3 regions of the Cobetia amphilecti genome follow, and region 3 is predicted to be linked to each of the others. Evidence: predicted binding sites of a transcription regulator. Region 3 holds the regulator's gene; each other region holds the start of a gene.
What was found. Region 3 encodes sigma-54, which starts transcription at its own class of promoters, with help from an activator protein. Its sites were predicted from a motif close to TGGCACNNNNNTTGCTNT; they were not measured.
Positions count from the first base shown of each region.

Region 1: R1T44_RS08765 (putative urea ABC transporter substrate-binding protein) is a predicted target of sigma-54. The motif match lies at 2,296-2,313, and genes of this name have one in related genera.
Region 2: R1T44_RS00965 (NCS1 family nucleobase:cation symporter-1) is a predicted target of sigma-54. The motif match lies at 2,607-2,624, and genes of this name have one in related genera.

Region 1 covers NZ_CP136695.1:2,042,843-2,047,259, forward strand. Annotated here, with positions in the region: gene R1T44_RS08755 (ABC transporter ATP-binding protein) at 1-9, opposite strand, end outside; gene R1T44_RS08760 (ABC transporter permease) at 6-830, opposite strand; gene R1T44_RS08765 (putative urea ABC transporter substrate-binding protein) at 939-2,087, opposite strand; guanidine-I (ykkC/yxkD leader) riboswitch at 2,141-2,249, opposite strand; gene R1T44_RS08770 (DUF6998 domain-containing protein) at 2,565-3,011, shown strand; gene R1T44_RS08775 (DUF6998 domain-containing protein) at 3,057-3,746, shown strand; gene R1T44_RS08780 (pyridoxal phosphate-dependent aminotransferase) at 4,043-4,417, shown strand, end outside.
Region 2 covers NZ_CP136695.1:207,419-211,835, reverse strand. Annotated here, with positions in the region: gene R1T44_RS00980 (M48 metallopeptidase family protein) at 1-4, shown strand, start outside; gene R1T44_RS00975 (cation:proton antiporter) at 158-1,429, shown strand; gene R1T44_RS00970 (aspartate/glutamate racemase family protein) at 1,529-2,284, opposite strand; gene R1T44_RS00965 (NCS1 family nucleobase:cation symporter-1) at 2,694-4,169, shown strand.
Region 3 covers NZ_CP136695.1:1,181,944-1,186,360, forward strand. Annotated here, with positions in the region: gene R1T44_RS05035 (PTS sugar transporter subunit IIA) at 1-43, opposite strand, end outside; gene hpf (ribosome hibernation-promoting factor, HPF/YfiA family) at 53-361, opposite strand; gene R1T44_RS05045 (RNA polymerase factor sigma-54) at 1,022-2,470, opposite strand; gene lptB (LPS export ABC transporter ATP-binding protein) at 2,704-3,444, opposite strand; gene lptA (lipopolysaccharide transport periplasmic protein LptA) at 3,448-4,026, opposite strand; gene lptC (LPS export ABC transporter periplasmic protein LptC) at 4,135-4,417, opposite strand, start outside.

The sequences.
Region 1 (4,417 bases), 860 kb from region 3:
CAGGCTCATGATTGGCTCTCCTCAGCGTGGTACCAGGGGAAGGCGCGGGTCGAGACGAGCACCAGCAGACGGTCGAGCAGGAAGGCCAGCAGCGTGATCCAGGCCACGTAGGGCAGGATGACGTCCATCGCCAGATAGCGACGCACCAGGAAGATGCGGTAGCCGAGGCCGTCCTGGGCGGCGATGGCTTCCGCGGCGATCAGGAACAACCAGGCGCTGCCGAGTGCCAGGCGCGTGGCGCTCAGAAGGCGCGGGGTCAGCTGGGGCAGCAGTACGCGGGTCAGCACCTGCCAGGAGCTGGCGCCCAGCGTCTGGGCCTTGATCAGCTGCTCATCGGGCAGGCGCAGGGCCTGATTCTGCAGGTCGCGAATCAGGAAGGGCGTGATGCCGATGACGATCAGCGCGATCTTGGCCAGCTCGCCGGTACCGAAGGCGATGAACAGGATCGGCAGAATCGCCATCGGCGGAATCAGGGACAGCACGGTAATCAGTGGTGACAGCTTGGCGCGCAGCAGCGGCAGGCCACCGGTGAGCAGGCCGACGGTCAGGCCGATCAGCGCACTGATCAGCACGCCGGCCAGCAGGCGTTCGAGACTGGCGAAGGTGTCGGTCCACAGCGGCAGATCGCCGGTGCGCACGTTGACCTCGGTGGCCAGTCGCGAGAACGACTCGCCCATGGCGGCGAAGGACGGCAGCAGGCGGTCATTCGGGTTGTCGAGCAGTCGCTGGTTGGACTGCACGATGTAAAGGATGGCCAGCAGCGCGAAGGGCAGGCCACCGAGCAGCCAGCGGCCACCACGGGAGGGTGTCAGATTGATCAGGCGTTTCATGCGCGGGCTCCACGGGTGCGAACGAGGGTGCGGTCGAGGGAGGCGGTCGGTTCACGTTCCGCGAGGCAGGCTGCCCCGCGGAGCGTGTGCGGCATCCACCGCGTGGCGTTACTGGCTGTCGGCCAGTGCGGCGGTGTAGCTCGGGTCGAAGCGCAGCATCACGTTGCCTTCATTGCCGATGACGCCGGCGGGGGTCTCGATACCGATGAAGCCGGCATCCGGGGCGCCTTCGCCCAACAGGCCCTGCGCGAAGCTGAAGTCGGCGATGTGCTGCATGGTGTCCTTGAGACTCGGCGCATTGAAGGCGGCCACGGCCTCGGCGGGGGTGTAGTACATGTGGGTCGCGGCCAGCTGGGACTGATAGCCGGCGAGGTCGGTGCCGGCGGCATCGGCCATCTGGGAGAGGGCGGCTTCGTCACCGGCCTTCATCTTCTCCATCACCTCATACCAGGCACCGACCAGTGCGTGGCCGAAGTCCGGGTTGTCCTTCAGCGTCTGGGTATTGACGACCATCAGGTCGAGAATCTCGCCGGGGATGTCGCTGGAGTTGAAGACTTCGGTGTAGCCGGGCATCTCCTTGAGCGTGGCCAGCTGCGGGTTCCAGGTCACCACCGCCTGGGTGTCGGTGTTGCTGGCCAGCGCCACGATGTCGGCATCGCCGGTATTGGTGGTGGTGAGATCGCGCTCGCTCATGCCGACGCTGTCCAGCGCGCGTGCCAGCAGGTAGTGGGAGACGCTGAACTGCACCAGATTGACCTCGCGGTCCTTCAGGGACTCGATGGAATCGCCATCGCGGACCATCACGCCGTCATTGCCATCGGAGTAGTCGCCCAGAATCAGCGCGGTGGAATCGACGCTGCTGGCGGCGGGGAGGGTGAGGGCGTCCATGTTGGTCATGGCGCAGCCATCGACATTGCCGGAGGTGTACTGATTGATGGACTCGACGTAATCGTTGACCTGCACCACATCGATATTGATGTCGTACTTCCTGGCCCACTTGTCGACGATGCCCTGGGTGTCCGCGTATTCCCACGGCATCCAGCCGGCATACACCGACCAGCACACGCTGAAGGAATCCTGCGCCATGGCCTGCGGGCTCAGCGATGCGCCAAGCAGCAGGGCGCCGGCCAGCGCAGCACGTCTGGAAGCGTTTCGGGAAACGGCGGATGAAGCAGATGAGACAGCAGCGGATGACACCTGGGCGCTGGCATCCGAGGGGGAAGTCGCGGACTGGGAAAGGCGAGTGAGCTGGGTCATTGTCGTTATCTCCGGCGGAAAAAGTGAGAGGCGCCGACCTTTACAGGCTTTGCGTCTCCCGGGCTTTTGTCCCGCCGTGTAACCCCCAGCTTGGAGGTCGAGTGCTCTCGGACCAGTCGTGACGGCTATCAGCCAGTCACCGGAACCCTAGCGCTCCATTGGTGTAGATTTTCGATTGTTGTATGCCTATCGGTGCCTCGGTGAATGTCTAGCAGGAAGTGTGCCGGAGAGAATTTCTTCATATAAAACAATGCTATATAAGATTTCATGCAGCATGGATATGCATATCGAAAGCGTACGCTGCACCAATTTGATGAATTTCTCCGTCTCTTGCACCTTGGTGAAGTCAGTCGAGAGTGAGTGCTATCCAGTGACCAGTGAGAGAGAAATCCAGAGATATTTTTAATACACAATTGGTTGTTTTCAAAATATGGTAAAGATAATATGTGATTACCTTGGATAATTGATGACTAAATTGTGGATAAAAATAAACTCAAAAGCTTGGTAGGCGACTTATATAATATTGTTAATGAGCTGGAAGAAATGTTCCCCGGGCGACATTTCACTCCGGATGGCCATATGGTAGGGAGTCTAGGAGAGTGTCTAGTTGCCAATGCATATGATCTAGAGCTTTTGACTGCTTCCAACAAAGGGTATGACGCTATCGCCAAGTGCGGTACCAAGATCGAAATCAAGGCAACACAAGCGAAATCGGTTGCATTTCGCAGTGAGCCCGAGCATGCAATTGTGATCAAGATTTTACCCGATGGTAGCTTTGAAGAAATCTATAATGGCCCTGGGTCATTAGTCTGGCAGCAGTTTTCTGAAAAGAAATTACCTAGTAACGGGCAGTTTCAGATTTCTCTTGCAAAACTGAAAGTGATGAACAAGTCAGTCCGTTTTGAAGAGCGTATAAGGCCGTAATATAAATGCATTATGCATATGTAAACCTTCTATGAGTAGTTGATCATGGCACTTTCACAGATGCAGATCATCCAATCCTTGGGTGAGGCAATGGCCTGGTTCGAGCGAGAACTGAACTGGGGCGTGCCGCCGACTGAGCTACGTCATCTTTGCGGACGCATTGGTGAGCTTTACGCTGCATTGATCACCAATGGTCAGATGGCGACCGAGGTGAATCAGCGCGGCTATGACGTGGTAAGCGGTGACGGTGAGCGAATCTCGGTCAAAACCACTGCGATGATGGGCGGTGGGGGCAATGTTGCTTTCAATCCCCGTTCGTTGGATGAAGTGGAGCGCATCATCATCCTGCGTATCAATACAGAAGAGATGCAGATCGAGAAGTTGCTGGATGCCACAGTGGAAGAGGCCCGGTCGCTGATGTCGCCGGAGCGCGCGGGCAAGCAGAGTATCTCGTTGTCTCGATTGGCCAAGACTACGAAGCCACGCAGCGAGCTGAAAGCCGTGCGTGAAGTCATGTTCGCGTCTTGTCTTGTTCGTGAGCTTGAGAACGGCAGCATCGAAGTCGAGCGTGATGATGGTCAGGGGATGCAGTCAGTGAGCCCTGTTCAGCCAGTGCTGCGTGAATTGGCAAAACAGTTGAATCTGCCGCTGGTGAATGGCAACGGCAATCCGCACAACACTCGTCAGCTGGGTAGCCTGGTCATCAGGGAGATTGCTCAGGAATCTACTGGATGATTCAGCTTTGAATGGGATTCAAGACGCCGGCCAATGGCCGGCGTCTTCGTGTCATGAGCAGTTTATTTATCTGCTTTACCGAGCGCTCACAATGCAGTGCGCGACTTCCCCGAGGGGTTGCCCTTGCCGCGGCGCATGGTTGCGCGATCCGGCGCGTCGTTTCGTTGTGCCTCTCACCAAAGTCTTATACGTTGGTGGTGCTTTATTAGCACATACAAAAACAACGGCTTGCTCCCGATTGCCCGTGTGGCTTCACACGAGGGGGAAGGGCAGCAGCGATAGACAAAGGACACACGATGACAGACGTAGTCGAGAAGGATCTGCAGGAGTCTTCTGTGGTTCAGGCGGTTGAGAAGGGCTCTCCATCATCGCGTTCGCGTCGTGGTTTCCTGGGCATGAGTGGGGCGGCAATTGCCGGGGCGGCGTTGGGTCAGTTCCTGCCGGGGATTCCCAGTGCCTTGGCCAAGGAGACGGCACCTGCGGCGGCGGTGCTCAAGCCTTCCGCCAAGTCTCCGGTGCGGCTCAACTACAACGAGAATGCGCTGGGTATGGCACCGTCTGCACAGCGTGCCGCAGCGGCATCCATCCCGCATTCCAATCGGTATCCCTTCGCCCATCTGGGCAAATTGCAGTCCCTGGTGGCGACTCATCACAAGGTGCCGAGCGAGAGC
Region 2 (4,417 bases), 970 kb from region 3:
GTAGCCGCGCTCCGTTCTGGTAGCCATGAGCCGCTCTGGGCAGTCACGCTCAGTTCAGACAGCCACGCGGCCGCTCACGCGACAGAAGAACTGGAAAGAATGACAAGGACGTCATGCCATCAGGGGTATCGGCGCCACTGCAAAGGACCGTTTTCGGATGCTCAATCTCGCTGCACTGTTCATCACCATCACTGCCGTGTGCATGTGGTTCAATCATCGCGTCCTGCGGCTGCCGCCGACCATCGGCGTGATGGCCATCGGCCTGGTGCTGTCGCTGGGCGTGATCGGGCTCGATCACTTCGCGGTGACCACCGTCGTGGCCGATACCGCGGAAGACTGGCTGGGGCGCATCAATTTCAACAGCCTGCTGATGGACGGCATGCTGTCCTTCCTGCTGTTCGCCGGCGCGCTGCACGTGGACCTCTCGCGCCTCAAGGCCTACCGGCGCTCCATCGGCCTGCTGGCCACGCTGGGCGTGCTGATCTCGACGCTGGTGATCGGCTCCGCCGCCTGGTGGCTGTTCCAGTGGGCCGGTATCGAGGTGCCCTACCTGTATTGCCTGGTGTTCGGTGCGCTGATCTCGCCCACCGACCCGATCGCCGTGCTCGGCATCATGCGCAGTGCCGGCGCGCCTGCCGACATGGAGATCCGCATCGTCGGCGAATCGCTGTTCAATGATGGCGTGGCGGTGGTGCTGTTCACCGCGCTGCTGAGTGCGGCGTCGGCCGGCAGCGGTGAGGTCGAGCTCGGTCACATGGGGCTCTTGTTCCTCGAGGAAGCCGGCGGCGGCATCCTGCTCGGGCTGGCGCTGGGCGCACTGGTCTATCAGCTGATGCGCAGCATCGACCAGTATCAGGTCGAGGTGATGCTGAGTCTGGCGCTGGTACTGGGCGGTTATGCGCTGGCCTCGGCGCTGCATGTCTCCGGCCCCATCGCGATGGTGGTGGCGGGGCTGATCATCGGCAACATGGCGCGTGATGGCGCCATGTCCGACAACACCCGCCGCTATCTGGACGGCTTCTGGGAGCTGGTCGACGAGATTCTCAACGCGGTGCTGTTCGTGCTGATCGGCCTCGAACTGGTACTGATGCCGATCACGCTGACCTCGATCGGCATCGCGCTGGTGCTGGTGGCGGTGATTCTGCTCTCGCGCCTGGCGCTGATCGGTCTTCCGCTGAGCCTCTTGCGTCGCTGGTACACCTTCCGCCCCGGCACTACGCGCGTGCTCACCTGGGGTGGCCTGCGCGGCGGCATCTCGGTGGCGCTGGCACTGGCGATTCCCGAAGGCGACTTCCGCGAGCCGCTGGTGGTCACCACCTACATCATCGTGCTGTTCTCGATCCTCGTGCAGGGATTGAGCATCGGCAAGCTGGTGACGGCGGTGGTCGGCGATCGCAGCCACTCGGGAGAGTCGAACGACAAGCACTGAGTCAGAGTCGGCCAATGCAAACGCCCCTTCACTGACAGCAGTGAGGGGGCGTTTTCGTTTCGGTCGCGAGGCGCCAGCCAAGGGCAGTTTGCTGGCGACTCAAAGAGCCGCCAGGCCCCGGGCAAAGACACCGCTGAGGGGTTTCACCTCACCCGCTTGCTTCGCGCGAGCGACAGCGAGCTGGCGCATCAGGGTCAGCAGCAGATCGCGCCCCGCCAGCAGCGGGTCGACCACCGGCAGGCCGATCTCTGACGCGATGGCATCACGCAGCGGCCCCATCGCAGCGCAGCCAAGCACGATGCTGCCGGCACCGCTGGCTCTGGCGTGTTCACAGCCCTCCAGCAATGCCGCGGGGGGAGTGCGCGCCTCGGACAGCGCGAGTACCGGTACGTCACAGGCCAGCAGCGCCTTGCACAGGGGGCGCATCGCATAGCGCTCCAGCAGCTGCTCGGACATCGGCAGCGTGCTGGTCATGCTGGTGACGATGGCAAAGGAGGGAGCCGCCAGCGTGGCCATGTGCATGGCGGCCTGAGCGATGCCGATCACCGGCACGGGGCTCAGTTCACGGGCGGCCTCGAGGCCGGGGTCACCGAAGCAGGCCAGCAGATAGCCATCGGCGGGCGGAGTCTCCAGCAGGCCCTCACGATCACGGGCGATCAGCGCCAGCAGCGCGACCACCGCCATGGCTTCCTCGACGGCGGTCTCGATGCTGGGGGCGCCATGCTCGGCAGTCAGCACCTCGAGGTGGACGTCCCGGGCGAGCTGCCGTTGCAGCGAGTGCGCCATCTGCTGACTCATCGCCTGGCTGGTGTTGGGATTGATGACCTTGAGACGCAACATGGCGGGCTCTCTCATGATGGTGGGCTCGTGATGGACTTTCGCGTGACGGGCTTTTTCGTGACGGGCTTTCTCGTGATGGCGCGCGTCGGATGCGGCCGTACGAGTGGAGCACACAAAACACGAGCAGCATCCGTGCCAGTCCCGGCGACACCTGCTGGCGCAACGTTCGTTTCATTGGCGGTGCGCTGCTGTGGTGCATATGGCTAATACAGCGGAAGTTGATGGTGCCTAATGTCTCAGGAGTTGCCACGCACATGACGTTGCTGGCAGGGGTGTCACGCAGATCGGGCCTTGGGGAAAACGCTTGGAGACTGAAAATCCGCAACAAGTGTTTCACTGGCACGCTTGTTGATAAGGGGAGGGTATGGCGAGGCATGACGCCTCGTGACTGGCCCATGGCCCACAAGCCCCTCTGGAGACAACAATGACACCCCAGACTCCCCCTGATCTGAGCAGCGCGAGCAAGCGGCTCATCAATGAGGACCTCGCCCCCTGCGAGCAGAACTGGAACTGGTACAACATCTTCTCGTTCTGGATGTCCGATGTGCACAGCGTCGGTGGCTACGTCTTTGCCGCCAGTCTGTTCACCCTGGGGCTGGCCAGCTGGCAGATTCTGGTCTCGATGCTGGTCGGCATTCTGGTGGTGCAGGTGTTCGCCAATCTGATCTCGCGGCCCAGTCAGCAGACGGGGGTGCCCTTCCCGGTGGTCTGCCGTCAGTCCTTCGGCATCTATGGTGCCAACATTCCGGCGATCATCCGCGGGCTGATCGCGGTGGTGTGGTACGGCATCCAGACGTATCTGGCGGCGCATGCCTTGATGCTGGTGCTGCTGCGCTATGTGCCGTCGCTGGAAGGGCTGACCGAGACCCAGCTGTTCGGGCTCTCGCAGCTGGGCTGGTACTGCTTCCTGTTCATGTGGGTGCTGCAGGCGCTGGTGTTCTGGTGGGGCATGAATGCGGTGCGGCGCTTCATCGATTTCGCCGGGCCAGCCGTCTATGTGGTGATGTTCGCGCTGGCGGGCTGGATCGTCTGGCAGGCCGGCTGGGACAACATCAGCTTCACGCTGGGCAGCAAGACGCTCTCGGGCAGCGACGCCCTGTGGCAGATGGTGATCGCCGCGGCGCTGGTGGCGGGCTACTTCGCGGGGCCGACGCTCAACTTCGGGGACTTCTCGCGCTACTGCGCTACCCCCGGGGATGTGAAGCGCGGCAATTTCTGGGGCCTGCCGGTCAACTTTCTGTTGTTTGCCGTCATCACCGTGGTGGTGGTGTCCGGCACGCAGCCCATCTTCGGCGAGATGCTGCATGACCCGATGGAGACCGTCGCCCGCATCGACAATGGCGTCGCGGCAGCGCTGGGCATCCTGACCCTGGTGCTGGCGACCATCGGCATCAACATCGTGGCCAACTTCGTGTCCCCGGCGTTCGACTTCTCCAATGTGGCACCGTCCCGCATCAGCTGGCGCATGGGCGGCATGCTCGCTGCCGTCGGCTCCATCTTCATCACGCCGTGGAATCTGTTCAACAACCCGGAGATCATCCAGTACACCGTGGGCATCCTCGCCGCAGCCATCGGCCCGGTGTATGGCGTGATCCTGTTTGACCACTATCTGGTCAACAAGGGCGGCATCAACACCAAGGCGCTGTTCACTGACAGCGCGGAAGGCGAGTACTTCTTCGAGAAGGGCGTCAACGTCGCGGCGGTCAAGGCGCTGCTGGTCTCCTCGGCGGTGACGCTGATCATCAGCTTCCTGCCGCTGGGCGACATCACCCACTTCACGCTGTTCATCGGCGGTCTGATGGCGGCAGGGCTTTATGGCATCTTCTCGGGGTACTGGCTGGGAGATGCCGCCTCTGCACGCATCTATGTGCCGGCCGGGGTACGCCAGAAGATGTCATGACGCTCAGGCCGTGAGCTGGCATTGCCTTGGCTTTACCTTCAGCGCCCTGCTGTCGTCATCCACCTCGATGGCGACAGCAGGGCGCTTTCGTTCGTGTTGCCGACACCTCTTTGCCCTTGTTCCGCCTGGCCGGCCTGATGACGCAGCACATTGTTCTATCAGGCAGACGGTAATCTTGCGTTTACTGATCAACTCTTTATTCCAGTGAGGTGTGCTCTGCGCGCGGTGTAACATTGGCTGATGCTACC
Region 3 (4,417 bases):
CGTAAAGCGTGCGCTCGGGGGGAAGGATCTGATCAAGTGTCATGGCTGAAGGTCAACGGGTCCCGGTGCCCTGAGAGCGAGCCTGGGACTTTTCCTTGTGTTTGACCAGCTGGCGATCCAGCTTGTCGGCGAGCGCGTCGATGGCAGCGTACATGTTGGGGTCTTCTGCCAGGGCGTGGAGGTCAGCGCCTGCCGCGTGCAAGGTGCAGGCAGCCTGCTGGCGCTCCTTCTCGATCGACAGTGTCACCTGAACATTGGTGATGTTGTCGTAATGCCGTTCGAGGCGAGCGAGCTTCTCGTTGACGTAATCGCGGAGAGGATCGGTAAGTTCCACATGATGCCCGGTGATATTCACTTGCATGGACACGCTCCTTTATCCAGCGGGTTGCCATTCAATTGTAACCCTTTTTGACTACGAGCAAACCCTGATCGGACGCTCTGCAACAGGCTTGACGGCCACCGTCTGGCGATGTTTTCGCTCCCTTGCCAGTGGCGTCAGATGTCGTGAGCGTCTGTACCGACAATGCCCAAGCTTTGCGCAAAGATCAACGCTGCGCTGCATCGTGGCTCAGTGCTTGTCTTCAACTCAGTGAGGGGTATCGGAGTGGACTTCAAGGGCACGTCTGGTGGGTGGTGCGTGAAAGACGCGCAAGAAGGCGGGTTTTCGTCGCCAATCCCTGCATGTACGTCGCCTTTCAGGCGCTTCGATTGCGTCGAGCAAGCGGCGTTCCGGGAGGTTCTCCGGGTGTCATCCAGGTGCAATACGCGCAAAAGTGACTTTAAAAACATGCGATTGACGGTGAATGACGCTGCCGGAAAGGCGGTTTTTTACCGTCATCCTGCGCGCCGTCATGGCCCATGACGGGCAATTGATGAGCGGTTGACGGCATGACAGAGCGCACGACAGGCGTACCGCTACCCGCGAAGTCAGAGGCTGATGAGCGGAAAATCCAGCGCTTGAGGTTGGCGGCGGCTGCCATTGTGGAGGTGAAAGCAGGGCATGGCAGCCGCAGGTGACGCGTCAGGCCAGACGCTTGCGCTCGCTGGAGGAGGGGATGCCCATCGCTTCGCGATACTTGGCCACGGTACGGCGTGCGACCTCGATGCCATCGCTGGCGAGCAGATCGACCAGCCGTGAGTCGGAGAGAGGCTTGCGGGCCGGCTCTTCCGCGATCAGCTTGCGGATGCGGGCACGAATGGCGGTGCTTGAGTGGGCGTCGCCACTGCCGCTGCCACCGACCTGGCTCGAGAAGAAGAACTTGAGCTCGAAGACGCCGCGCGGGGTGTGGATGTACTTCTGGGTCGTGACCCGCGAGATGGTCGACTCATGCATCTCGACCACTTCGGCGATGTTGGCCAGAATCAGCGGCTTCATGCCTTCCTCGCCTTGCTCGAGGAAGTCGATCTGGCGCGCCATGATCTCGCGGCCGACCTTGAGCAGGGTGTCATTGCGCGATGACAGGCTCTTCATCAGCCAGCGGGCTTCCTGCAGGTTGTCCTTGAGGAAGGTATTGTCGGCGGACTTGTCGGCACGCTTGATCAGCGCGGCGTATTCCGGCTGGATGCGCAGCTTGGGCAGCGCTTCCGGGTTGAGCTCGACCTGCCAGCCGTGGCGGGTATGGCGTACCAGCAGGTCAGGGATCACGTAATCGCTGGCGGGCTCGCCCCAGGCGGATGCCGGACGCGGGTCGAGCGCGCGCACCAGGCGGATGACGTGATCCAGCTCGTCATCGTCGAGGCTCAGGCGGCGCTTGAGCAGCTTGCGGTCATCGTTGCCCAGTGCCTCGAGGAATTGACGTACCAGGCGGCGCGCCTGCGCCAGCAGCGGCAGATCATCCGGCAGCAGTGCCAGTTGCAGCAGCAGGCATTCGCGCAGATCACGGGCGAAGACGCCGGTCGGGTCGAACTGCTGCAGACGCAGCAATACCTGCTCGAGTTCGGAGGCCTTGAGGCCGGGCAGGCCCTGGCCGCGCAGGCCATCGACCAGTTCGTCGAGTGACAGGCTCAGATAGCCGGCACCGTCGACGGCATCGATCAGGCTCTCTGCCATCTGGCGTTCACGGCCATCGAGGTCGGTCATCGCCAGCTGCCAGCGCAGGTGGTCCTGCAGGCTCTCGACGCTGGTATTGCGATCGAAGTCCGGCCCTTCTTCACTCCCGCTGCCACTGCCGGAGCTGGTCAGGCTACCGGCGTGGTCCTGGTAGAGGTCCGACCAGTCACTGTCGAGGGGGTATTCCTCGGGAATCTCGCTCGAGGAGTCGGCAGTGGAGATCTCGCTCGAATCCTGTGTCTCGATGACATCCAGCGACTCGTAGTCCTCGTCGAGCTCCAACATGGGGTTGGACTCGAGGGCTTGCTGAATCTCCTGACGCAGGTCGAGCGTCGACAGCTGCAGCAGCTGGATCGCTTGCTGGAGCTGCGGCGTCATGGTCAGCGAGGTGCCGAGGCGGAGTTGCAGGGTGGGTTTCATGGAGTCAGTCAATTCACGGCAAAGGAACGTGCCTACTACGCTATACCGTGACTCGGGGCACTGACAAGTGGTTGTCATGAATATTCAAGCAACTTGCATGCCATGTTTCCACCAAGGTGGTATGGACGTCATGCATGCGTCTGATGTCAGACATGAAAAAGCCGCTACGCGATAAAATCACGCAGCGGCTTTTGAAGCTTTCGCCTCCGGTGGGCTCAGCGCATTCGCTGACCCTAGAGCGTGAACTCGTGGCCCAGGTAGACGTCGCGCACCTGCTGGTTGGCCAGGATGGAGTCCGCATCACCGTGGGCGATGATCTGGCCATCGCCGACGATATAGGCGGTGTCACAGATATCGAGCGTCTCGCGCACGTTGTGGTCGGTGATCAGCACGCCGATGCCACGATCGCGCAGTTGGCGCACGATGCTCTTGATCTCGCCCACCGAGATGGGGTCGACGCCGGCGAAGGGCTCATCGAGCAGCACGAAGTCCGGCTCGGTGGCAAGCGCCCGGGCGATCTCGACCCGACGACGCTCACCACCGGACAGGCTCATGCCGGCGCTGGCGCGGATGTGCGTGATGCTGAATTCCTCGAGCAACTCTTCAAGGCGTGCCTTGCGGCCATTGCGATCCAGGTCCTTGCGGGTCTCCAGGATCGCCATGATGTTGTCGGCCACCGACAGCTTGCGGAAGATCGACGCCTCCTGCGGCAGATAGCCGATGCCGGCGCGTGCGCGCTGATGCATGGCGGCAGCGGAGAGGTCCTTGTCATCGATGGAGACGTTGCCGGCATCGGCGCGCACCAGTCCGACGATCATGTAGAACGAGGTCGTCTTGCCGGCGCCATTGGGACCCAGCAGGCCGACGATGTCGCCCTGGCGGATCTCCAGCGAGATGTCCTTGACCACCTTGCGGCCCTTGTAGGCCTTGGCCAGATGGCGAGCGCTCAGCGTACGCGGAGTAGCAGCAGTCATGACTCAGTTTTCCTTGCTGGCATTGGCGCCGCGCGGCGTCAGAGTCATGTGCACGCGACCGCCTTCGGTCTGCTGTGCCGTCTTGTTGTTGTTGGCGTTCACCTGGCGCTTGTCGAGGAAGTACTCCACGTAGCCGCCTTCGAAGGTGTCATCGCCTTTTTCGAGACGCGCGTCGCCGACCAGCTCCACGCGGCGCTCCAGTGCATGGTAGCGGATGGTGTCGGCCCAGCCCTTGACCAGCTTCTCGTCGGGCGCGGGCTGCTGTTCCAGGTAGGCACGCTTGCCGGTGGCCTTGACCAGCGAGATCTCGCCGCTGCCGGCGCGGCTGATATCGACGCGGCTGGCATCGAGTTTCATGCTGCCCTGGCGCATTTCCACCTGGCCGGTGTAGGTGGCGGTACCGGCCTTGTCATCGAGCGACAGGGCGTCCGCGGCGATGTTGATCGGCTGGCTGGCATCGCTGTCCAGCGCCATGGCGGCCGGGGCGAAGCTGGACATGCCCAGTGCCAGGCAGAGCGCCATGACACCGCTGTTGAGGGTCTGGCGACAGGCCGTCAAGGGCTTGCGAGTCGTGGAAGTCATGGTGGCTCCTTGGCATGACGGGGTCGCCGCCCGAGCAATGATGCCATCGAGCGGCAGAGAGGAAGGTGTTGCGGCGCGGGTCATGGCGTGACGGCCAGCCCGGCGGGTTCATTCACCGCTGGCAGGCGCTGCCTCGAAGGTGCTGTTGACGCGCCCATCATCGGAGGTGGTGCTGTCGGCGCCCGAGTCGATGCGCTCGGCTTCCTTGCTGGCCTCGCTCTGGCCTGTACCGGGTTGCAGGACGCTGCGAACACGGCCCTGCAGCACGGCGGAGTCCTGGGAGAGGTCGGCGCTGAAGCTGTCGCTTTCGACATGCTGGCCATTCTGGGTGATCACGACCGGCACGTCACTCCAGGCGCGATTCTGATCACGGCTGTAGTGCAGGACATCG